Regions from separate parts of the Williamsia sp. DF01-3 genome, predicted to be linked through region 3. Evidence: predicted binding sites of a transcription regulator. Region 3 holds the regulator's gene; each other region holds the start of a gene.
The links. The regulator LexA, encoded in region 3, represses DNA repair genes until DNA is damaged. The targets are predictions, from matches to a motif close to CGAACANNTGTTCG.
Positions count from the first base shown of each region.

Region 1: a site for LexA is predicted at 2,794-2,807, ahead of MVA47_RS06850 (HNH endonuclease signature motif containing protein). Genes of this name have one in related genera too.
Region 2: a site for LexA is predicted at 4,571-4,584, ahead of MVA47_RS24945 (HNH endonuclease signature motif containing protein). Genes of this name have one in related genera too.

Region 1 covers NZ_JALKFS010000005.1:1,014,080-1,021,529, reverse strand. The annotation lists gene MVA47_RS06860 (AIM24 family protein) at 1-550, shown strand, start outside; gene MVA47_RS06855 (AIM24 family protein) at 561-1,319, shown strand; gene MVA47_RS06850 (HNH endonuclease signature motif containing protein) at 1,452-2,666, opposite strand; gene MVA47_RS06845 (acyl-CoA thioesterase domain-containing protein) at 2,890-3,741, opposite strand; gene crcB (fluoride efflux transporter CrcB) at 3,874-4,224, opposite strand; gene MVA47_RS27195 (CrcB family protein) at 4,236-4,505, opposite strand; gene MVA47_RS27190 (hypothetical protein) at 4,529-4,717, opposite strand; gene MVA47_RS06830 (Dps family protein) at 4,849-5,322, opposite strand; gene MVA47_RS06825 (catalase) at 5,460-6,914, opposite strand; gene MVA47_RS06820 (Fur family transcriptional regulator) at 7,009-7,450, opposite strand, start outside.
Region 2 covers NZ_JALKFS010000005.1:4,882,313-4,889,762, forward strand. The annotation lists gene MVA47_RS24920 (ABC transporter permease) at 1-774, shown strand, start outside; gene MVA47_RS24925 (YchJ family metal-binding protein) at 1,575-1,982, shown strand; gene MVA47_RS24930 (alpha/beta hydrolase) at 1,996-3,111, opposite strand; gene MVA47_RS24935 (hypothetical protein) at 3,110-3,292, shown strand; gene MVA47_RS24940 (NAD(P)H-binding protein) at 3,297-4,181, opposite strand; gene MVA47_RS24945 (HNH endonuclease signature motif containing protein) at 4,613-5,932, shown strand; gene MVA47_RS24950 (TIGR03854 family LLM class F420-dependent oxidoreductase) at 6,010-6,927, opposite strand; gene MVA47_RS24955 (MSMEG_0569 family flavin-dependent oxidoreductase) at 6,968-7,450, opposite strand, start outside.
Region 3 covers NZ_JALKFS010000005.1:2,855,121-2,862,570, reverse strand. The annotation lists partial or broken gene hrpA (ATP-dependent RNA helicase HrpA) at 1-3,174, shown strand, start outside; gene nrdR (transcriptional regulator NrdR) at 3,206-3,655, opposite strand; gene MVA47_RS15600 (LysM peptidoglycan-binding domain-containing protein) at 3,751-4,272, opposite strand; gene lexA (transcriptional repressor LexA) at 4,495-5,214, shown strand; gene MVA47_RS15590 (acyl-CoA dehydrogenase family protein) at 5,322-6,464, opposite strand; gene hflX (GTPase HflX) at 6,551-7,450, opposite strand, start outside.

The DNA.
Region 1 (7,450 bases), 1.8 Mb from region 3:
CGCGGGCATGGCGGGTCGGATGATGCGCGGCGAGCACGAGGCCACGATGCTTGCGCAGGGAAATGGCGACGTGCACTACGGGTTTGCCGGTCTCGCCGTCCACGTCATCGACATGCCCCAGGGAGGAACGGTCACCGCTGACGCATCGCGCACGCTCGGCTACACGTCGGGTCTGCAGGCGTCGATTGTCTCGATGACCTCGCAGGGCGGCGGGGGCGGCGGCGGTCGAGGCGGCGGAATCATGGGTGCTCTACGCGGAGCTGCCACCGGCGCATTGACCGGTGACGGCATGTTCACCACCCAACTCCAGGGCATGGGCTCGGTCGTGTTGTTGGCTCACGGTGAGGTGTTGGAGATCCAGGTCGGCGGCCAGTATCCGGTGATCGTGGATCCACAGGCCTTTGTCGGCACGTTCGGCAACGTCCAAACGCAGCTCAAATCGACGATGGGCTGGCGCGACGCGGTCGGCCGCGGCGCCGGCGAGGCCATGCAGTTGCAGTGCCAGGGCCAAGGAACCGTTTTCGTCCAAGCATCCGAACAGAAGCTGTGAGGGAAAAGCCATGAGCGACATCTTGAATCCGTCGATGCTGCAAGGTGACGACAACATTCCGGGCAACACGTACGCGTACTACATGCAGCTGACCAAGCCCTGGATCATGTCCAAGGGCGCCATGATCGCCTACTACGGACAGATGCAGTTCCAGGCTCTGGTCCAGGGCATGCAGACAGCGATGATGCAGTCGCTGGCCGGCACCATTAGCGCGCCGTTGTACATGGGCGACTACGTGATCGCCCAGGGCCAGGGAACGCTGATCATCGGCGACCGCGGCTTCGACATCAATTCGTACGACCTCGAAGACGGCAACCTCACGGTTCGGGCGGCGAATCTACTGGCTTTCGAACCAGGGTTGCAGCTGAACCAGTCGATCGTGCCGGGGTACCTGACACTCATCGGCACCGGAAAGTTCCTGGCATCCTCGAACGGGCCGGTCATGTTCGCCGAACCGCCGCTGCGTGTCGACCCCGAGGCGCTGGTCGGCTGGGCCGACTGCCCCTCCCCCAGCCACCACTATGACCAGGGATGGATCACGGGCTTCATGGCAGCCGGCGCAGCGATGATGGGCGCCGCCAGTGGCGAGGAACAGCAGTTCGACTTCACCGGCGCCGGAACGGTTCTCATCCAGTCGAGCGAGAAGGTGATCAACGACCACAACCTCGTTCGCCAGCTGGAGAGCCAGATCCCCGGGTTGTCGACCATGGGACTGCAACGCCTGCAGCAACGCATCCAGACCCAGATGGCGGGCCAGCAGCAGTACTGACGGCAGGCAATCGCACCTCATACACGCCTGGGAGTCGCGAAACACCCGCGCGGAGCTCACACTATGGAGTTGTCAAAGGGCTTGCGCGGTCTCGACCACATCGAGGGCGCGGGTGCGCAACTGCTCGTCGACTTATGCTGCGAGGGTGAGGGTTCGGCGGTTGTAGGCCGGTCGTGGTTGTCGGGTGGGGTCGATGTCGGCGGGTGGGATCAGCCAGGGGTGCCCGTCGGTGCCCATGGTGATGTCCCAGTCGGTGTGGTGCACGGCCCGGTGGCAGGTGCGGCACAGCAGGCATCCGTTGCCCAGGGTGGTGGGTCCGCCGTCGGCCCAGTGCACGATGTGGTGACAGTCCGACCAGGTCGCCGACGCCCCGCACTTGATGCAGCAGGTATCGCGAAGCAATATCGCTTTACGCACAGGTCCGGTGAACAAACGCTTGGGCGGACTCAAATCAATCGGCACCTGCTGCCCGTCCAGGGTGATCGAGGTAATGCTGGCATCACACGCCAACGCCGCTGCGGTTGCTTCGGTGACCGGACCCATCCACCGCAGTGACGCAAGGTCGGGATGATCAGCCGGAACGGTCACGGCCACCTCCGTCCTCGGCGCCGATATCAGCGACTGCCCACCGCCACCGCAGTCGAGGAGCTGATGTAATGCATCGGCCCGTCGTTGCGTCGGTGTGCGGGTATCGGCGCTCCCGTCCGGTTCGGGACGCGGTCGGGACCACGCGTCCAGTGCGGACATAAATTTTTCTCCGGTCACCGCATCAACATCAAAGCGGCCTGCCAGTCGACCGTCTGGGGTAGCCGCATAGTCCAGCGTGTTCAACGAGGCGTCTTCGGCGGCCGGCACCCCACCCTGTTCTCCGGCGACCTCATTACCCACCGTCCGGGCGATCCGGCCGATCTCTGCGGGTGGTGCACCAGAGATCGCATGAGCCAGGAGTTTTCCCTCGACCTCACACCGGAAGTCGTCACTCACCTCACCGGGGATGCGGCTGCGAACATGGCCGACACCCCGGACTATTGCATCGATATGCTCGGCGGAGAGAAATCCGTCCCTAAAGTATCCGGCCGTACGATCCAACCCCGCCAGGCCGGTGCCGATGCGTAGCCACCGTGCCGCCGCGCCCGGCGCGGCACCGTTGGCCTGCAACACCTTCGACGTGGTCGACCCCAGACGTTTGGCCACACCCAGGCGGTCGATGACCGCTGCGCCGGCCGCCAACCGAGACTCCACCGCATTACGCACAGTGATCAGATCTTTCACCACAGCCACCACCCCGGCCGGATCATCCGGAAACTCCACCCCGATGACCTCATCAACCAGATCAACAACAGCCATCACCACACCCCCTCCAAGACAACAACACTGAGACAACAACATTGGGGCAGCCGATCACAATGGTGGCGTAGTCACGTATCTCAGAATCAGGTCATGCGGACGATCAGCTGCCACCAACCTATCGAATCGAACACACATTCGATAGTCATCTGTTCAGATGAACAGCGGCCGTCATCTTGGTGGCATGTCGGCTCGAATCGAGAACCGGGCGCCGCTCCCCCGGCTAGTCGTCGGTATCGAAGGAAGCCTGGTAAGAGTTGTCGGTTTCCTGCCAATCATCCGGTCCGCTCGACGCGTCCAGACTGCCGGCCGAATGAGCAATCGCGCCCACCATGCTCATTCCGAATGCACCTTGACAGTCCCACATGGTGGCCGCGCCCGCGGCAATGCCATCGGCAGACAGATGGTTGTCGGCTTCGATCCCCACGACGTTCCCGATCGGCATACGGGCCAGCAGGATGGTCGCATCGTGGTTGATGAATCCGACACCCCGGTCGCCCCAGCTCGTAAGAGTATTCGCCAGCTCGCCGAGCATGGCTGCGCGAACCAGCGGCGTGTTCTCCACGTCGTCAAACAATGAGGGCTGGTCGAACCAGAGCCGTTTCCGACTGGCATTCTGATGCTCCGGCATCGGCACACTCCACCCATCAGGGTGTTCGTCACTGCCCCACAGGATGCCAGGTTGCGGCAACGCTTCTGCGACCCGCTCGTCCAAGGACATCGACGGGCTATCCGGACGCCATCGGGCACCCACCGGTTCCCGGGTCGGCGTGACCGACACCATCGAAGCCCGCGCCACTGTTCGATCCCCTTGGTAAACGTGGACATCGGCGATTCGAATGCTGCGCCCTTCGCGTTTCACCGCGCCCCGGGTTTGAATCGGAGCGAACTCCGGTTGCCGGAAGATGTCCATGGTGAACCTCGCAGCTCGATAACTGCCTGAACCGCAGTCTTTCTCGAGCGCATGCGCGATCAGCCCGGCCAACGCCGAGCCGTTGATCGAGTTCGGTGCCCACTGACTCTGGGCGAATGGCAAGGGATGAAAACCCTCGTCGCCATGCTCGAAATACCCCACTGTCCATCCCCCTCAGGATTGACTCGACCCGTTCCCGGCCCCTAGGAACGACACTAGAACGTGTTCTAGTTTTGTCAAGGGAGCAACCTATGCGCGGCACACAAGGCCGGTCCGACGAGTGGCGCACCGAACTCACACCAGATAAACGAGCCAGAGCCCCAATGCGCACGCGCCAACCGAGAGAGCAAGCGGGATAACAGCATTGGAAAGGGCCATCCCGTGACGCCCCTGTTGAGCGAGGCGCACCGTCTCGACACTGGCCGTACTGAATGTTGTGTACCCGCCACAGAATCCGGTCCCGACAATGGTCTGCCAGGCACTTGGTTGGCCGTGGAACAACACCACTCCGGCCACCAGCCCGATCAGCAAAGAGCCCGACACGTTGATCAACACCGTCCCCCACGGAAACACTGAGGGGCGGCGGCGTTTGACCTCCGAGTCGACCAGAAAACGGGTCACCGCTCCGGCTGCGCCGGCCAACATCACCAGAACTATCATCGGCGAGGCGCCGATCGACTCACGCGTGCCTTTGTGGCAACAGCGATGCCCGCCCAGGCCATCACCACACCGAGGATCACAGAAGTCGCCATATAGGCCACGGCGACAACAACATCGCCATCTCTGCCGAGCAGAGAAGCCTCGAGAGCAAAGGCACTGTAGGTGGTGAAAGACCCGCAGAATCCGGTACCGAAGAACAGGCGAAACCGCTGTCGGCGCCCGGTGTCATCCCCCATCCTGGTGAGCGCTTCCAAGGCAACGCCCAGCGCAAAGGCGCCGGCGAGATTGATCAGGAAGGTGGCCCACGGCCACTGCGGGGGTGAAACGGGTAGGCCTGCTCGATCAGGTAGCGGGCACCGGTGCCCAGCAGGCCTCCCGCAAAGACCATCGCGAGCGAGGCCGGACGCAGGTGCAACGGTCGTGCAGCCATCACGTCGGGATCCCCGGGGAGTTCGGGGTGGGAATCGGGCCGCGTCACCAGGTGAATGTACTTCGATACGGTGCCGACCGCATACGGCATGCGAAAGCCCCCACGGCCGAGGGGCTGTGCCGTGGGGGCTCTCTTCTACAAGCGCGTCTGAGACGCGCTGGACTTGCTGACCGATCCGGTCAGGCGACCTGCGCCTGCCACATCCAGTGCAGCTGCTCGAGCCGCGCCGCAAAGCTGATCAGGAGGTCTTGGGTGACCGGATCAGCTTCTTCGGTGGCCTTGATTCGCGTGCGCAGACCGTCGACAACGGTCTTGATGTTCGCGACAATCGCATCGACGACGTCGGAGTCCTTGGTCCAGCCTTCGCCGAATCCCTTGGTACCCGCGGTCTTTGCAACGGTCTCGGACCGGCCGTCCGGGCTTACGCCGATGGCCGTCGCCCGCTCGGCGGCGGCGTCGGTGAACTCGCGAGCAGCGGTGACGAGCTCGTCGAGCTCGAGATGCACCGACCGGAACTGCTTGCCGACAACGTTCCAATGAGCTTGCTTGGCGATCAGCGACAGGTCGATCAGGTCAACCAAGGTCTCCTGCAGCGCCTTTCCGGCGATCGACTGCTGGTCGTCGTTCAGAGTGCTTGTGATGGGGTTGCTCATTGCACTTTCCTCTCTGTTGAAGTAATTGGTGCGGCCGGTATCCGGCACCACCATCTTGACCGATGCCGTCGTAATCCGTCACGGCCGGTCAGGCATGTGAGCGCTGAGGTCAGCCTTGCCTGGGCGCATGTCCGACTTCAGATTCCGCCTCGAACACCTTCCTCGACCTTCTTGCCGAGTTCGGGATCAACGTTCTTCCAGTAGTCGAAAACGCGTGACAGTACAGGCTCACGCACTCCGTCCGAGACGTGCCCGACGATGTTGCTCACCAAACGATCGCGCTCGTCGTCGTTCAAGACCTCCCGGTAAAGAATGCCCGCTTGGGTGAAGTCGCCGTCTTCCTCGTGCTCGATGTACCCGGCCCGCACCGCCTGGCCATCGAAGGCCCACAGGCCTTCGTCGCCGGCCGCTGCAGGATCGGCGTGTGGACCGTCGAACGAATTCGGTGCGTACACAGGAACCTGCGGTCCGCTGAAGTTGTACGCCATCGCACCCTCTTTCGAGTACGTGTTGACCACTGCGGCCTTGGCCGAGTTCACCGGCAACTGAGCGTAATTGGCGCCGATTCGGTAGCGGTGCGCGTCGGCGTAGCTGAAGACCCGGCCGAGCAGCATCTTGTCGGGCGAGAAGCCGATGCCCGGAACGACATTCGACGGCTCGAACGATGACAACTCGATCTCGGAGAAGAAGTTCTCCGGATTGCGGTTGAGTGTCCACTTGCCGACCTCGATCAGCGGATAGTCCTTCTGCGACCACACCTTTGTCAGATCGAAGGGGTTGAACCGATATCCCTCCGCTTCGGCCACTGGCATCACCTGGACCTTCAGGGTCCAACTGGGAAAGTTTCCCTTCTCGATGGACTCGTACAGATCCTTACGGTGGTGGTCGGGGTCAGTACCTGCAAGGGTGTCGGCCTCTGCCTGCGTGAGGAACTCGATGCCCTGATCGGTCTTGAAGTGGTACTTCACCCAGAAGCGCTCGCCCGCAGCATTGACCCACTGGTAGGTATGCGAGCCGAATCCGTCCATGTGGCGCCAGGTCTTCGGGATACCACGATCACCCATCAGCCACGTCACCTGGTGCGCCGACTCCGGCCTCAGTGTCCAGAAGTCCCACTGCATGTTGTGGTCACGCAGGCCCGAGCCGGGCAGTCGCTTCTGACTACGGATGAAGTCGGGGAACTTGATCGGATCCTTGATGAAGAAGACCGGGGTGTTGTTGCCGACGAGGTCGTAGTTCCCGTCCTCGGTATAGAACTTCACGGCAAATCCGCGTGGGTCGCGCCAGGTGTCTGGGCTGCCCTGTTCGCCTGCGACAGTGGAGAATCGGACAAGCGACTCGGTTGTCTTACCCGGCTGAAGGAACTTCGCCTTCGTGTAGCGGGAGACGTCGCCGGTGATTCGTAGCTCACCGAATGCTCCGCCACCTTTTGCGTGCACCACTCGCTCGGGAACACGCTCGCGGTTGAACTGAGCGAGTTTTTCGATCAGATAGTGGTCGTGTAGCAGGATGGGTCCCTGCGTGCCGGCGGTGAGCGACTCGTTGTCACTCGATACCGGTATGCCCTGGTTGGTGGTTGTACGTGGGGTCATCTGTTGCCTCCTGATACCCGCATCGGGTACTGCCGATGCGGCCTGAAACGCTGTATTGCAGTCTTTTCGTGACGTCGAACCCGTCGGCCGGCCGTCAGGTCACGGCCCGCGGAAGTCCGGTGATCGCAGAGCCATCAGTGGACTCGGCCCGGCAGCCGGGGCACAAGCCCCAGTAGGTCACCTCGGCCTCGTCGATCACGAACCCGTGCTTTTCGCTCGGTTCGAGACACGGAGCCTCCCCCACCGCGCAGTCGACATCATGGATCGCTCCACACCGGCGGCAGACGAGATGGTGGTGGTTGTCACCGATCCGGCTCTCGTACCGGACGGACGAGCCTGCTGGTTCGATGTGCCGCAGTAGACCGCGTTCGGAGCAGACGCGAAGTACGTCGTACACCGTCTGGGTCGACACGCCGCCGAGTTGTTCGCGAACGCGAGCGGCGACAAAGTCCGCAGTGGAGTGGGGATGCCGCTCCAGCACCTCGAGGACCGCCACCCGCGGCGCGGTCACCCTAAGGCCCACTGCACGCAACTGC
Region 2 (7,450 bases), 2.0 Mb from region 3:
GACGCCGCGGGCGCCACTGCCACGATGGATCTCGATGTCCGGGAAGGCGACCTTCAGCAGCTCGCCGACGGCTCGGTGGCGCTGAGCCGCGACGCGTCGTCGGCGATGAGCGCCGATGTCGGGGACACCGTCACGCTGCGGATGGGCGATGGCGCTGTGATCACCCCACGGGTTGTCGCCACCTACAACCGTGGTCTCGGCTTCGGCGATGTGACCCTCCCGGCAGCGCAGGTACGAGAGCACACGACAACCGGACTGGTCGACCAGGTGTTGGTGTCGGCGGCACCGGGACGGGTCGACGAGGCGCAGCGGGCCATCGAAGCCGCTGGGGGCATGGCGGTGATGAGGAGCGACGGATTCGCCGAGGCCATCCGGCAGGATCAGCGGGCGCAGGACTCGGTGAACGTCGTGGCGCTCGCGGTGTTGCTGGGATTCCTCGGCATCGCGGTGGTCAACACCCTGGTGCTGATGACCTCGGCTCGGCGCCGCGAGTTCGCATTGCTGCAACTGCTCGGTGCGGGTCCGCGGCAGGTGCGCGGCATGATCCGTCTGGAGTCCCTGATCGCGGTGGCGGTCGCGGCAATCGCGGGCACGGTGATCGCCTACCCACCTCTGGCCGGCATCGCGATCGCAGTGTCGGGCGTGCCGTTCCCCGTCTTCTCGCCATCGGCCTTCGGGGTCGTCGTCGGCGCCACGACCGTGCTGGGCTTCGCCGCCATCACTCTGACGGCCCGCCGGGCGATACGTCTCGAACGCCAGGTCAGAGGCCTTTAGCTCGTGTCACGATCGATAACAATGGGTTAAAACAATGTGCACAACAGGTGACACGGGGGCCGCCGACAAGGGACAAACTGGCGACGTTCGCATTACCACGAACTTCGGACGGCGCGACTTATGTTGCGGGAGAATGTTATTAGATTCTCATGCTCATTCGAGAGCGTTGACGGCCAACGGCTGCCCTCGTCGTGCGGTGGCTCGTAGAAGCTGCCACAATGTCATCCGGGTTCACACTCTAGAACTGCAGCGGTGTAATCCGACCGTGGTCAACCCGTCCACGGTCCAACTGAACACGAAAGGAAAGTCATGACCTCGACTTTCGAACTTGCATTGCTTGACGTCTTCCAGTTCCTCATCGACAACGCTGATTTCCTCGGCGGCCTCGCAGGCTGATTCGGTTCTCGTAACCGACGCTTGCTCCGATCCGCGTCCGCGGGTTCCACCCGTCAGGGCCGGATCGAACGGTTTGCATCATGCCCCGCTCTGCACAGAGCGGGGCATGATTGCCTCTGGGGGTCAAGACCTTGTCGATTCTGAACTGACCGCCCCGCGGCATCCGCGGTCGCCGAGCTCAGATGGTCGTGGGCACGAGAATCTGACGATGCCATCGGTCCATGGGGTGGTGAACGTGGTTTCACCACCGCAGTCAGGTCGTGGACCGACGACCCCCATCGCACCGTCTGGGTTGCGCACACACCGAACCAGGCCGTCGGGATGGTGTGCCTGACTGGCTTTTCCTTCACGCCGGTGGTAATGCCGCGAACCGGACAGTCGCATCCGTCGCCTAATCTGACCCGGTGACCCGTCCTCCATCCGGCCTTCGGCGTTGTCCGTGTACCAGTGGACTGATCTGGGACGACTGCTGCGGACCTCTGGTGTCCCGGGACCGTAAGCCGCCGACCGCCGAGGCGCTGATGCGTTCTCGGTTCAGTGCGTTCGCCGTGGGTGACGCGGACTTCCTGTTGTACAGCTGGCATCCCCGTACCCGGCCCGACGTGGTGAACCTCGACGCCGCGATGCGGTGGTACCGACTCGACATCGAGTCCACATTGCACGGGTCGCTGTTCGATTCCGTTGGCGAGGTGGAGTTCACCGCGTTCTACCGGATCAAGGGTTCAAGCTCGGGGACGTTGCACGAACGCAGCCGGTTCGAGAAACACGAAGGTCGCTGGGTGTACGTCGACGGTGTGGTCGCGCCCGACTGACCACCTGATCGCGTCAGTGGGTCTGTTCGGCGTCGTGGTCGGGGGAGACGTGTCGTCCGGCCAGGTCGTGCAGTGCGACGAACACGCGCTTGGATGCCTCGGCCCACGGCATGAGGATCGGGAACACGTGGAACATGCCGCGCTCTTCCATCGCGTGCACCTTGACCCCGGCTTTGTCCAAGCCGCCGGCGAACTTCCTGATCCCGTCGCGAAACATCTCGTCGCCGCCCCAGCACACGAAGGTCGGTGGAAACCACTCCGGATCTGCCATGGCGTACACCGCAGACACACGCTCGTCGTTCGGCTGGACGCCCTGCAGGTACGGGGTCACCGGAATGTTCCAGGGCAGGATGTCGTACTGGGCGTTGTCGGTGATCGACGGGTGATCGAGCTCGAGATCGATCTCCGGGGAGAACAGGGCCAACGCGGCCGGGACGGGCAGTGATTGGGCATGGAGATACGAGATGAGGGATGTCGCGAGGCCGCCACCACCGGAGTCACCGGCGACCACGAGATGCTCCGGGTCGACTCCGCGGTCGAGGAGACCTTGGAAGACGTCTGCCGCGTCGTGCACACCGGCGGGGAACGGGAACTCCGGTGCCATCCGGTAGTCGGCGATGAACACCTCATAACCAGTGGTCTTCACCAGTGATGCGGCGAATGCGGCGTACATGATCGGGGACGTGCCGATGTATCCACCGCCGTGCAGGTAGAGGATCGTGGCGCCGATCGTCTGCTTGTCGTCGGAATTGTCCACGTAGGCATCCGAACTGGCCTTTGCACGACACCAGATGCCGTCGACTCCGCCGATCGTGTCGTTTGTGATCTCGACGCTGTCGGTGAGTTCGATGAACGGCGGCATGACGACGCGGCAGATGTCGTCGAGGATCTTCTCCATCGACCTGAACTCCTCGATGGGCAGCCCCATCGAGTAACCCATGAACGATCGGACGACCTGCCGGGTGACCGACTGCCCCAGGTTGTCCAGCAGTCCGCCGGGTCCCTGCCACGGACGTCGAAAGGGCACTCTGGCAAGGCCGTTCAGCAAGCTCTCCGCCAGCCCGACGACAGTCAGGGCAGTAACCGGCATGGACGCCGTCTGGACCTCGGGCCGGTCAGCCATCACCATGACGCCCATCCTAAGGCCGGCCGGGGATCGGGGCCGAAGTCGGCCGAGACCTCAGTTCATCGAGCATGCGGACAACCTCCTCATTCTCGACGGGTCGGATGGCGTATTGATCGATGTCATCACCCCCATTCCGCCCGCCGACGATTTCGTGGACGAGTTCGCCGCGGCCGAGGCGGAGTGACCCATCACCCGTCCACCGCGATCAAGGCCGGCCGCAGTACTGAATATGCCCACGACTCCAGCGTGGTCGGGGTGGTGCTGATGACGTCGCGAGAGTTCTCGGGCGAGAAGTTGCCACGGAAGCCGCGCAACATGCCGACAACCCCGTCCACCTGGGCGGCCGTCATCCCGAAACCCGCGAGTTGCTGTGCCACAACATCATCCGATACCCGCTGGGCGACGATCTCGCGGCCCGACGCGGCGGAGAGAATGTCTGCAACCTCGCTGAACGACAAGTCGGCCGGACCCAGGACGCCTTGCGTGTGGCGCCCCGCCCAATCAACCGACAGGAGTCGAGCGACAGCCACCTCGCCGACATCTCGGGGGTCGACAAACGAAATCCGTTCGTCGAGAGGCAGCGTGGTGACGAGAAACCCACTCCGGAGGCTCTCCAGATCCATCAACAGGTTCGTGAAGAAGTACCCACATCGCAAGTGAGTGACAGCAGCGCCGGTGCTGTCGAGGCGGTCCTCGGTCTTCCCCAGCCCGTCGATCTCACCGAAACCATGCCTTGCCTCTGCCCCGACGCTGCTCTGGAACACCACGCGCTCGATGCCGCATTCCACGACGGCGCGGGCGGCGCTGGCACCCATGCGGTCATATCCCGCAACCGGGTCATCGTCGTCGGTCGGTGGATCGATCCAGTAGAGAGCCCGCGCCCCTGAGCAGGCCCGCGCGACCGCGGGGGCGTCGCCGAGGTCCACCTCGACGATGTCCGCCTTTGTACGTACCGTGGCCGGGACTTTCGCGGCCTCCCGCACCAGCAATCTCGGACGCACCCCAGCCTGGATGAGCAGTTGCGTCACCCGCGACCCGACCCGACCGGTTGCGGTCGTCACCACGATCGTCATGACGTCACCTTCCTTCTACACTCGCGTGTCGACATGATGCAACACAGCACCGACAAAACAGGTTCTCCAGCAAATAGGTAGCAGGCTGGGCGTTGACAGACGGTTCGAATGTTTGCTTCTGCCAATGTCTTCCGACGAAGCGTTTGGCCGGTGTGGGCCGCACGGGCACGATTTGAGAGGGCCACCGGACAATCGATCCGCCCGACCGATGAGCGCGGAGGCGTCCGCAGCGGCTTTCCGGCCACAAGTGGCGAGGCCCCCTCGACGCCTTGATGCCGCACGGTCAGGCACCGCTGGCCCGGCATGATGTCAGACCCGGTCGTTAAACTGAATGGTTCGGTGAAGTCCATTCCCTCAAAGACGTTGAGCTGCAACAGAATAAATTCATTCGAACACTTGTGCGAAAGGTTTGTTTGTTCTATCGTTGCGTCATGGATATCGGGGGAATCCGCACAGCGCTGGCTGTGGTCGCGCAGGGGTCACCACCTGAGGCCGATGATGAGTTGGCTGAACACGTGGTGGCGTTGATCAAGACTCGCCATCTCGTCGATCACGTCTTGTCGGTCTGGGTAGGCGCACTGGACCGGCGGGGCGTGGCCAAGAGATCCGGCGAGTCGTCTACCGCTTCGTTGCTGATGGCCGGCGGGCTGGCGCCGGGGTGCGCGCACCGGATGGTGCGGGTCGGCCGGGCGTTGGTGTCGTTGCCCCGGGTGGCCGATCACGCTGCGGACGGTGATTTCTCAGGCGAACAGGTCGATGCGATCGTGCGGGGTATCGCACATGTTGAACGTGCTGTGGCGCAGTTGCCTGGCCCTGCGCGTGAAGCCTGCGTGGGTCGTCTGTTGGGGCAGGCGTGGTCGGGTGCCACGCCTGCCGAGATCGGGGAACGAGCCCGGGGAGACGCGTTCGCCCTGGCTGTTGATTCCGGTGGCGTGCCGGTGGCGGAGAACACCGAGCTGAACACTCTGTCGCTAGGCAAGAGTCCCGATGGTCGGATGCGCGGCAGGTTCGATGTCGATGCGATCCTCGGCGAGAAGCTCATGACGGGCCTCGACCCCCTGGCTCGGCCGATTCCGGGCGAGGATGGCACACCTGACCATCGATCGACGGCGCAACGGATGGCGGAGGGGCTCGAGCGGTTGATCGATGCGTACCTGCAGACCGAAAATCGGCCCACGGTGGGTGGGGTGCGTCCTCATCTGACGATGACCGTCGATGCCCGAGAGTTGGCTGGGGAAGGTGCAGCGCCACCTGATCCGGCCGCGCCGACCGACGAGTACACCCGGTTCCTCGACGACAAGGGGTTTCGGTCCGCGTTCCGGTTGCAGTGGATGGGTCCGGTCAGTGGCCAAGCGGCGCGGATGCTGGCCTGCGATGCGACGTTGACGTCGATGATCTTGAACGGTGAGCGGGTACCGCTTGATGTCGGCCGAGAGCATCGTACGGTCACCCCGGCAATCCGTAAGGCGTTGCTGGCGCGCGACTGCGGGTGCGCGTTCCCCGGCTGCGGTCGGCCCGCCGGATGGACCGACGCCCACCACATCGAGCACTGGTCAGCCGGTGGGAGCACCAGCCTCAGCAACACCGTCCTACTGTGCCGCCACCATCACCGGATGATCCACCACCACGGATGGTCCGTCGCCATAGGCAACGACGGACATCCCTGGTTCACGCCGCCCAAAAGCGTTGACCGCGAGCAAAATCCGATTCCTGCACATCACCGGACCTCCAACACGCCGGCAGCAGCCTAGAACGCTCTCCTACACCGTCACCAAGTGACCTGGATCTGCTCTTTGACAACTCCATAGTGTGAAGGCGAGTTGGGTGCTCAGGTTTGCAAGGGCAGCAGTTCGTCGACCATCTGGTCGAGGAACTCGCCGATCGACTCGACGGGCACCACCGGGCGCACCACGAACTTGGTGATACCGGCGTCGACGAAACGGCCGAGTTCGGAACGGGCCTCGTCCCAGCCCCGGCACACCAGCCGCTGCGGGTCTGCGAGGTCCTTTCGCCGACGTGCAACAACGGAGATCACGGTGTCGACGGCGGTGTCGTCGGAACCCTGCGGTGCGACGATGAGATTCGTGCCGTAGTGATCGGGCTCCACCTCCCGGCCGGCTTCTGAGGCAGCGGCTTCGATCTGCCGTCGGCAGTCGGCGGCCTCATCGGGAGTGACGAAGCTGCCCAGCCACCCGTCGGCCAGTCGCCCGATCCGGTTCATGCTGACCGGGAGGCGCCCGCCGAGCCACAAGTCGAGTGGTTTTGCTGGGCGCGGCCCCACAGTTGCCTCGTCAAGGTGAAAGAAGCTGCCTTCGAAGGTTACTGACGGTTCGGTGAGCAACGCTCTCACCACGGAGAGCGCCTCCTCGAAGACCGCGCCGCGTTGACCGGCAGGTACGGGGTACATCGTCCGGTCGGACACCGTCGCCGGTTGAACGCCGAACGCCGGGAGAACCCGGCCCGGAGCGGTCGCTGCGAGGCCGGCCAACTGCGCGGCGACCAGCGCAGGGTTGCGGCCGGGCAGGACCAGCACCCCGGTGCCGAGTTTCAACTTCTCGGTCCGGCCCGCGGCGTAGGCCAATCCGATCAGCGGATCGACGTGGTGTGCAGATGAGGCTTGATCCGACAGCCACAGCGAGTCGATGCCACGTCGTTCGGACTCGTCGATGAGCTCCGCCAGGGCGGGACCTGCTGCGAGCGACCGATCCGTGGACGAGACAACTCCGACTCCGATGCGAACCTTCATCCGTCAACGGTCGCACACTGCCGCGGGCACAAGGCAACGGTCAGGGCGTGGTGGCGAGTGTTGCCCCGTCGGTTACCGGCCGGCTGCCGTTCGTGTCGGGACGGGTCCGGTCGATGATCGCGGCGGCGACATGCGCCGCATCTCGGTCGATCCCGTGGAATCGACCCGAACCCCACGTGTACATCCAGGGCAATCCGATGAACGAGAGCCCGGGAACGGCGGTGATCCCCCGCGTCTGCATCGGGCGACCGGCACCGTCGAACACGCTGGCCTCGATCCACCGGTAGTCGGGCCGGTAGCCGATCGCCCAGATGATGCTGGTGACACCCGCCTCGGTCAGATCGAGCGAGGTGGGCTCGGAGTCCGGTTCCCAGACCGGTTCGTACCGAGTGGCCGGCGGTGCGTCGATGCCCTCGCGTTCGATGTGCCGATCGATGTCCTGGCAGATCGAGTTGTATACGGCGTCAGCCGAATCGAGCGATGCACGAAGGGTCGGCGCGAACTCGAGCCTTGCGTCTTTGCC
Region 3 (7,450 bases):
CGAGGTGTCCGGCCGCACCTATCCGGTGGAAATCCGCTATCGCCCACTCGTGGTCGATGACGAGGACGAAGCCGACCTCGATCAGCTACAGGCCATCGGGGCCGCCGTCGACGAGCTGTGCTCTCACGGCCCAGGCGACATCCTGGTGTTCCTGCCCACCGAACGCGAGATCACCGATACCGCGAAATCGCTTGCGCACCTTGAATCCCGTGGCATCGAGATCGTCCCGCTGTTCGCCCGGTTGTCCGCGGCAGACCAGCACAAGGTGTTCTCCAGTCACCGAGGGCGGCGAATCGTGTTGTCCACCAACGTCGCCGAGACATCGCTGACCGTTCCGGGAATCCACTACGTCATCGACGCCGGCACCGCCCGGATGTCGCGCTACTCCACGCGCACCAAGGTACAGCGGCTGCCGATCGAGCCGATTTCGCAGGCCAGCGCACGGCAGCGGGCGGGGCGGTGTGGCCGCGTCGCCGCAGGCGTGTGCATCCGGCTCTACAGCGAAGAGGACTTCGAGAGCAGACCCGAGTACACCGAGCCAGAGATCCTGCGCACCAACCTCGCGTCGGTGATCCTGACGATGACCTCTCTCGGGCTCGGCGACGTCGGTCGGTTCCCGTTCGTACAGCCGCCGGATCAGCGTGCGATCCGAGACGGCCAGCAACTACTGGACGAACTCGGGGCGCTCGAACCTGCCTCGGCAGAAAACCCCGTACGCCGACTCACCCCGATCGGACGATCACTCGCTCGCATACCTGTCGATCCGCGACTGGCGCGCATGCTGGTCGAGGCCGACAAACAGGGCGTGGTCGGCCCGATGCTCGTGTTGGCGGCCGCACTGTCGATTCCGGACGTACGCGAGCGGCCGGCCGAGCATCGCCAGGCAGCCGATGCCTCGCATGCGCGCTTCGCCGCTCCGGGGTCGGAGTTCCTGACCCTGCTAAATCTGTGGACCTACCTGGACGAGCTCCGCTCGGAGTTGTCGTCGAACCAGTTCCGGAAGCGGTGCGGTCGAGAGTATCTGCACAGCTTGCGAATCCGCGAATGGCGAGACCTGCACGCGCAGCTCGTCCGGATCGCCAAAGACCTCGGGTGGTCGGTTCCTGCGACGGTGACCGCACCCGACCATGAATCGCCATCGGCGGCATCGATTCATCAATCCATCCTGTCTGGTCTGCTCAGCCAGATCGGCGTCCGCGAGGGAGACGCCAAGGAGTTCCTGGGCGCTCGCGGCACGAAGTTCATGATCTTCCCCGGATCTCATCTCTCCTCGAAACCACCACGGTTCGTGATGGCGGCCGAGATCGTGGAGACCTCTCGGCTCTGGGCGCGTACCGCCGCCCGCATCGAACCGGAATGGGCCGAGCGCCTGGCCGGGCACCTCGTCAAACGTCAGTACAGTGAGCCTCATTGGTCCGGGAAACACTCAGCGGCCATGGCCTACGAGCGGGTCACCCTCTACGGCGTCCCGTTGGTCACCAAACGACGGGTGAACTACGGCTCGATCGATCCCGCGGTTGCCCGCGAGTTGTTCATCCGCCACGCGCTCGTGGAGGGCGACTGGCGTACACAGCACCCGTTCTTCCACCGCAATCGCGCGTTGCTCGAGGACGCCGAGGAGTCGGTGCACCGGGTGAGGCGCACCGACGTCATCGTCGACGACGACCAGCTCTTCGCCTTCTACGACCGTCATATCGGCGGAGAAGTGGTGTCGGGCAGACACTTCGACACGTGGTGGAAGACCGCACGCAAAGCTGACCCCACCTTGCTGGATCTGGATCCCGCCGACCTCGTGGCCGACACTGCCGCCACCGACCCGGCCGGGTTTCCCGACCACTGGCGTCAGGGAGACACGAGTTACGCCTTGAGATACCGGTTTGAGCCCGGCACCGTCGATGACGGCGTGAGTGTGCTCATCCCGTTGTCGCTGCTCGTGCGTGCCCGGCCCTCTGGATTCGACTGGCTGGTCCCTGGTATGCGCTTGGAACTGATCACCGAGCTGATCCGCACACTGCCGAAATCCCTACGGCGGCAAGTGGGACCGGCCCCCGACCTGGCCGCGAAAATACTGGAGTCGGTGACACCGAGGAGCAAGCCTCTCACCGAGGCGGTGGCCGCTGAGATCCGTGCGCGCACGGGAGTCGACGTCGCAGCATCAGATTTACGACTTGCCGCACTCCCCGACCACCTGCGTATGACCTTCACCGCGGTCACCACCGACGGCGAAGTTCTCGGACGTTCCAGTCGCTGCGCGAACTCCAGGATCGACTGGCCGGTAGATCTCGCGCGGCTCTGGAGAGTGAGGCCGGCACCGCATCCCGACCTGTGGCCACCACGTGGACCGCTGACACCTTCGGAGACATCAGCCGTACACTGCGCAGTTCTGTTGCTGGGCAAGACATCACAAGCTATCCTGCGCTGACCCGCCGAGGCAGTGGTTTCACGGTGGTCGCCGTGCCCACCCAGGCCGAGCAGGCTGCGAACATGTACGACGCTGTTGTCGAGATGATCGTCTCCAGCGTTCCGCCACTACGACCGTCGGTGACATCGACACTGAGCACCGCCGAGAGACTCGCACTCAGTCAGAGCCCCTACCCGGACACCGCCGCTCTTCTGGCCGACTGCGTTCGGGCTGCCGTGGTGGACCTTGTGCCCAACCCGCCAAATGTCTGGACGCCAAGCGAATTCGCTGCACTTCGGGAGAATGTGGCCCGCCAGGTAGCCGGGAGGGCAACGGACAAACTACGCAGGGTGGCGACGATCCTGACCCGCGTGGCGCCCCTACGCACGGCGATTACCGCGGCCGGTAGATCGATCGCCGCCGACGACGTGCGGGACCAGCTGGAGGAGCTGTTGTTCGACGGATTCGTCTCTGCGACACGCGACGAACACCTCGCGGAGATCCCCCGCTACCTCGATGCTGCGAGGTCGAGACTCGAACAGCTCCCGGCAGGCGCCGCTCGCGATGCCCAGGCGATGGCTGCCATCGACCGGGTGGTGTCGGCGTGGACTGATCACCTGCGACACGTTCCGCCCGGTCGGCGGGACGCAGTCAACGAGCAAGCTGGATGGATCGTCGAAGAACTGAGAGTCGGATTGTTCGCACAGCACCTGCGTACTGCGTATCCCGTGTCGGAGAAACGGGCGATCAAAGCCATCCGGGAACTGCGCTGATCCGGCGGCACGACATGCCGGACGAAACCCGTCAGGGTCTGGCGGCTCGCAGATCGTCGATCTCTTTTTGGAAGTCTTCGACTGAGTCGAACGAGCGATACACCGACGCAAAACGAAGGTAAGCGACCTCGTCGAGATCCCGTAACGGGCCCAGGATCGCCAGGCCCACTTCGTTGCTGGGAACTTCGGCCGATCCTGAGGCGCGGACAGCCTCTTCGACCTGCTGCGCGAGCAGGTGCAGACGGTCATCGTCTACCGCGCGGCCCTGGCAGGCGCGCCTCACGCCCCTCATCACCTTCTCGCGACTGAAAGGTTCGGTGACACCGTTGCGTTTGACGACCGCAAGGACTGCGCTCTCCACCGTGGTGAACCGCCGTCCGCATTGCGAGCAGGCCCGCCGACGACGAATCGCCTGGCCCTCGTCGGCCACCCGTGAGTCGACGACCCGCGTGTCCTCGTTCTTGCAAAACGGGCAGTGCATGCAGGGTTCCTCGGACGTCAGCGGCCCCGTCGGAATGACCGGACACTCTGTTGTAGAGGATACCGCCCGGCCGATTGCTTGCCCCAACACTGCGGCTACCGCGCGTAGATCGGCGTCACCAGGGATTGCCCCGGCGACAACGCTGAATTGCTCATCGCGTTGAGGTCCATGATCTTCTCCACCACCGCTTCGGTCGGCATCTCGGGTGCGATTCGAGAGGCGATGTCGCCCAACGATTCTCCCGACTGCACATGGACGACAGCGGTCCCGGTGTTCGCCGGAGCGGCACCGCTCTCGACCACCCGGCCGAAGAACATGAGGAACAACACGAGCATCATCAGGCCGATTCCGACCACGGCGGCCCCGGCCCAGGCACGTCGGCGGAAATACACATCGCGCTCGACGGCGACCGTCGGTGCGGAACTGCCCGGCTCGGCGCAGCCAACCACAACACGGCGGTCGGCGGCGAGCCTGCGGTCGGCCGGCCGACGAGTACTGTCGACACGCGCTCGCGCCGTGCGGGTGTACTGATCGGAGGCGACGGGCCCACCGACTCGGGCGAGGCGGCGACGGGGCCGCTCAGCGGCCGGGCGGCTGATGGTGGTGGCTGCAGTCATTGTTCGATCCTCGGGTCAACAGTTCGATCACTCGTTCGATTGAACGATTGTTCGAGTTGTATCACGGTGGTCCGACACACGCCACGCCCAATCGAACAAATGTTTGAGAGTTGTGACAGATTGCATTAGCGTGATCCCCATAATCCAACGAACAACGTGTGCGTTTACCTCTCTCGACAGCTACGACACCTTGGCCGGACACCATACGAACTGGAGGACCTGATGGCCGATACGACAGACACCCGGACGCCGCCGGACGCGGCGGCCGCGACGGTGGTCACTTCCGAACCGCTGGCCGAGGGGTCGCTGACCCCGCGCCAGAAAGCCGTGCTGGAGGTGATCCGGGCGTCGGTCCGCGAACGCGGCTATCCCCCGTCCATCCGCGAGATCGGTGATGCTGTCGGCCTCACCTCCACGTCGTCGGTCGCTCATCAGCTCCGAACCCTCGAGCGCAAAGGATTCCTCCAGCGCGAGAACAACCGTCCCCGGGCGGTCAACATCCAGGACACCGACCTCAATCCGGCCACGGCTGCCGGCCAGGTCCAGGTCCCCGACGAATCCCTGCCGACACCGACGTTCGTTCCGGTCCTCGGCCGCATCGCGGCCGGCGGGCCGATCCTGGCCGAGGAAGCCGTCGAAGACGTGTTCCCGCTACCGAAAGAGCTTGTCGGGGAAGGATCTTTGTTCCTCCTGCGAGTGGTCGGCGAGTCGATGATCGATGCCGCCATCTGTGACGGCGACTGGGTGGTCGTCAGGCAGCAGAATGTCGCAGACAACGGCGACATCGTTGCGGCCATGATCGACGGGGAGGCGACCGTCAAGACGTTCAAACGCACCAAGGATGCGGTGTGGCTGATGCCGCACAACCCAGTGTTCGACCCCATCCCCGGCGACAACGCCGTGGTGTTGGGGAAAGTTGTCACGGTGATGCGGCGCCTCTGAGGCGTCCGGCAACATCCTCGGTAACCGGGCAGACGCGGAGACTACGCAGACACGAGTGGGGTGCACCTTCCGGTGCACCCCACTTCGCGTAGTTCTGAAACTCGTACTCAGACGCCGAGGCTTCGGCCGATGACTTCCTTCATGATCTCGGTGGTGCCGCCGTAGATGGTCTGAACTCGTGAATCGAGGAAGGCCTTGGCCACCGAGTACTCACGCATGTAGCCGTAGCCGCCGTGCAGCTGCAGGCAACGATCGATGAGGTGGACCTGGTTCTCGGTGGCGTAGTACTTCGCCATCGCCGCGTCCGGAACGGTGAGCTTCTTCTCGTTGAGCAGTTCGATACACCGATCGACGAACACACGGGTGGTAGCGGTGGACGTCGCCAGTTCGGCGAGCAGGAACCGCGAGTTCTGGAAGCTACCGATCGGGCGGCCAAATGCCTTGCGGTCCTTCGTGTACTGGATTGTCGTCTCGAGAACCGACTCCATGGCGCCGGCCGCCACAACAGCGATCGACAGGCGCTCCCGCGGAAGGTTCTGCATCAGGTAGATGAAGCCCATGCCCTCCTCGCCCAGCAAGTTCTCGGCGGGCACCTTGACGTTGTCGAAGCTCAGCTCGGCGGTGTCCTGCGCCTTCATCCCGACCTTGTCGAGATTGCGGCCGCGTTCGAATCCCTCCATACCGCGCTCGACCACCAGCAGGCTGAACCCCTTCGCACCGGCCTCAGGGTCGGTGCGGGCCACCACGATGACGAGGTCGGCGTTGATGCCGTTGGTGATGAACGTCTTGGAGCCGTTCAGCACCCAGTTGTCGCCGTCTTTCTTGGCGTTGGTCTTGATGCCCTGCAGATCGGAACCGGTGCCGGGCTCGGTCATCGCGATCGCGGTGATCAGCTCACCGGAGACGAAGCCGGGCAGCCAACGTGCCTTCTGCTCGTCGTTGCAGAGGTCGAGCAGGTACGGAGCCACCACGTCGTTGTGCAGCGCGAAGCCGATACCGCTGTAGCCGCCGCGGACGGTCTCTTCGTCGATGATGGTGTTGTAACGGAAGTCGTCGACTCCCCCGCCGCCGAACTCCTCGGGAGCCTCCACCGCGAGGAATCCGTTCTTGCCTGCTTCGACCCAGACATCCCGGTCCACCAGGTTCTGCTCTTCCCAGCGTTCGTGGTTCGGTGCCACGTGCTGTTCGAGGAAGCTCCGGTACGAATCGCGGAAGAGAAGGTGCTCGGGCTCGAAAAGGGTGCGTTCCATCGTCAGGTCTCCATTACAGGTGGCATTGGTTGGATATCCAACTGTAACCGGATTCTACATCTGGCCCAAAGCTGCAGTTCGGAGCGCTATTCGGCCGCCTCCGGGATGGCCAGAGATGCCAGCTGGCGCGACAGCGCGGCGGGCACCGTGGCGGTGATCGCAGTCCCGTCCGGCTCGTGACGTTCGGTCAATACGTCACCCTCGGCATGGATCCGCGACACGAGGTCGCCACGCTCATACGGCACCCGGACGCTGACGTGCACGTCATTCCTGGCCACCGACTCCCGGATGCGATCGAGGAGTACGTCGATGCCCTCGCCGGTGGCCGCCGAGATGAACACGGCTGTCGGGAACAATCCTTTCAGCTGCGCGAGTACCAGCGGGTCGGCGGCATCGATCTTGTTGATCACGAGCAGTTCGGGAGGAGCCGTTGCCTTCTCCTCCACGAGCACGGATTCGATCACCTTCCGCACCGCCATGATCTGGTCGGTCGGAACCGGGTCCGAACCATCAACGATGTGCAGGAGCAGATCGGCGTCGGCAACCTCCTCGAGGGTCGAACGGAAGGCCTCGACCAGCTGGGTGGGCAGATGCCGGACAAATCCGACGGTGTCGGTGATGACCAGTTCACGGCCATCCTCGAGGGACATCTGACGGGTTGTCGGATCGAGGGTTGCGAACAGGGCGTTCTGGACCAGCACGCCCGAGCCGGTCAGCGCGTTGATCAAACTCGACTTGCCGGCATTCGTGTACCCGACGATGGTCACCGCTGACGCGGCAGCCTGCTTTCGCTTGGCCCGCTTGGTGGTTCGTGACGTCTTCATCTCGCGGATCTCGCGCCGCAGTTTCGCTGTGCGTTCGCGGATCCGTCGACGGTCGGTCTCGATCTTCGTCTCACCGGGTCCGCGCAGTCCCACGCCGCCATTGCTGCCGGCACGGCCACCCGCCTGCCGGGACATGGATTCACCCCAGCCACGAAGCCGCGG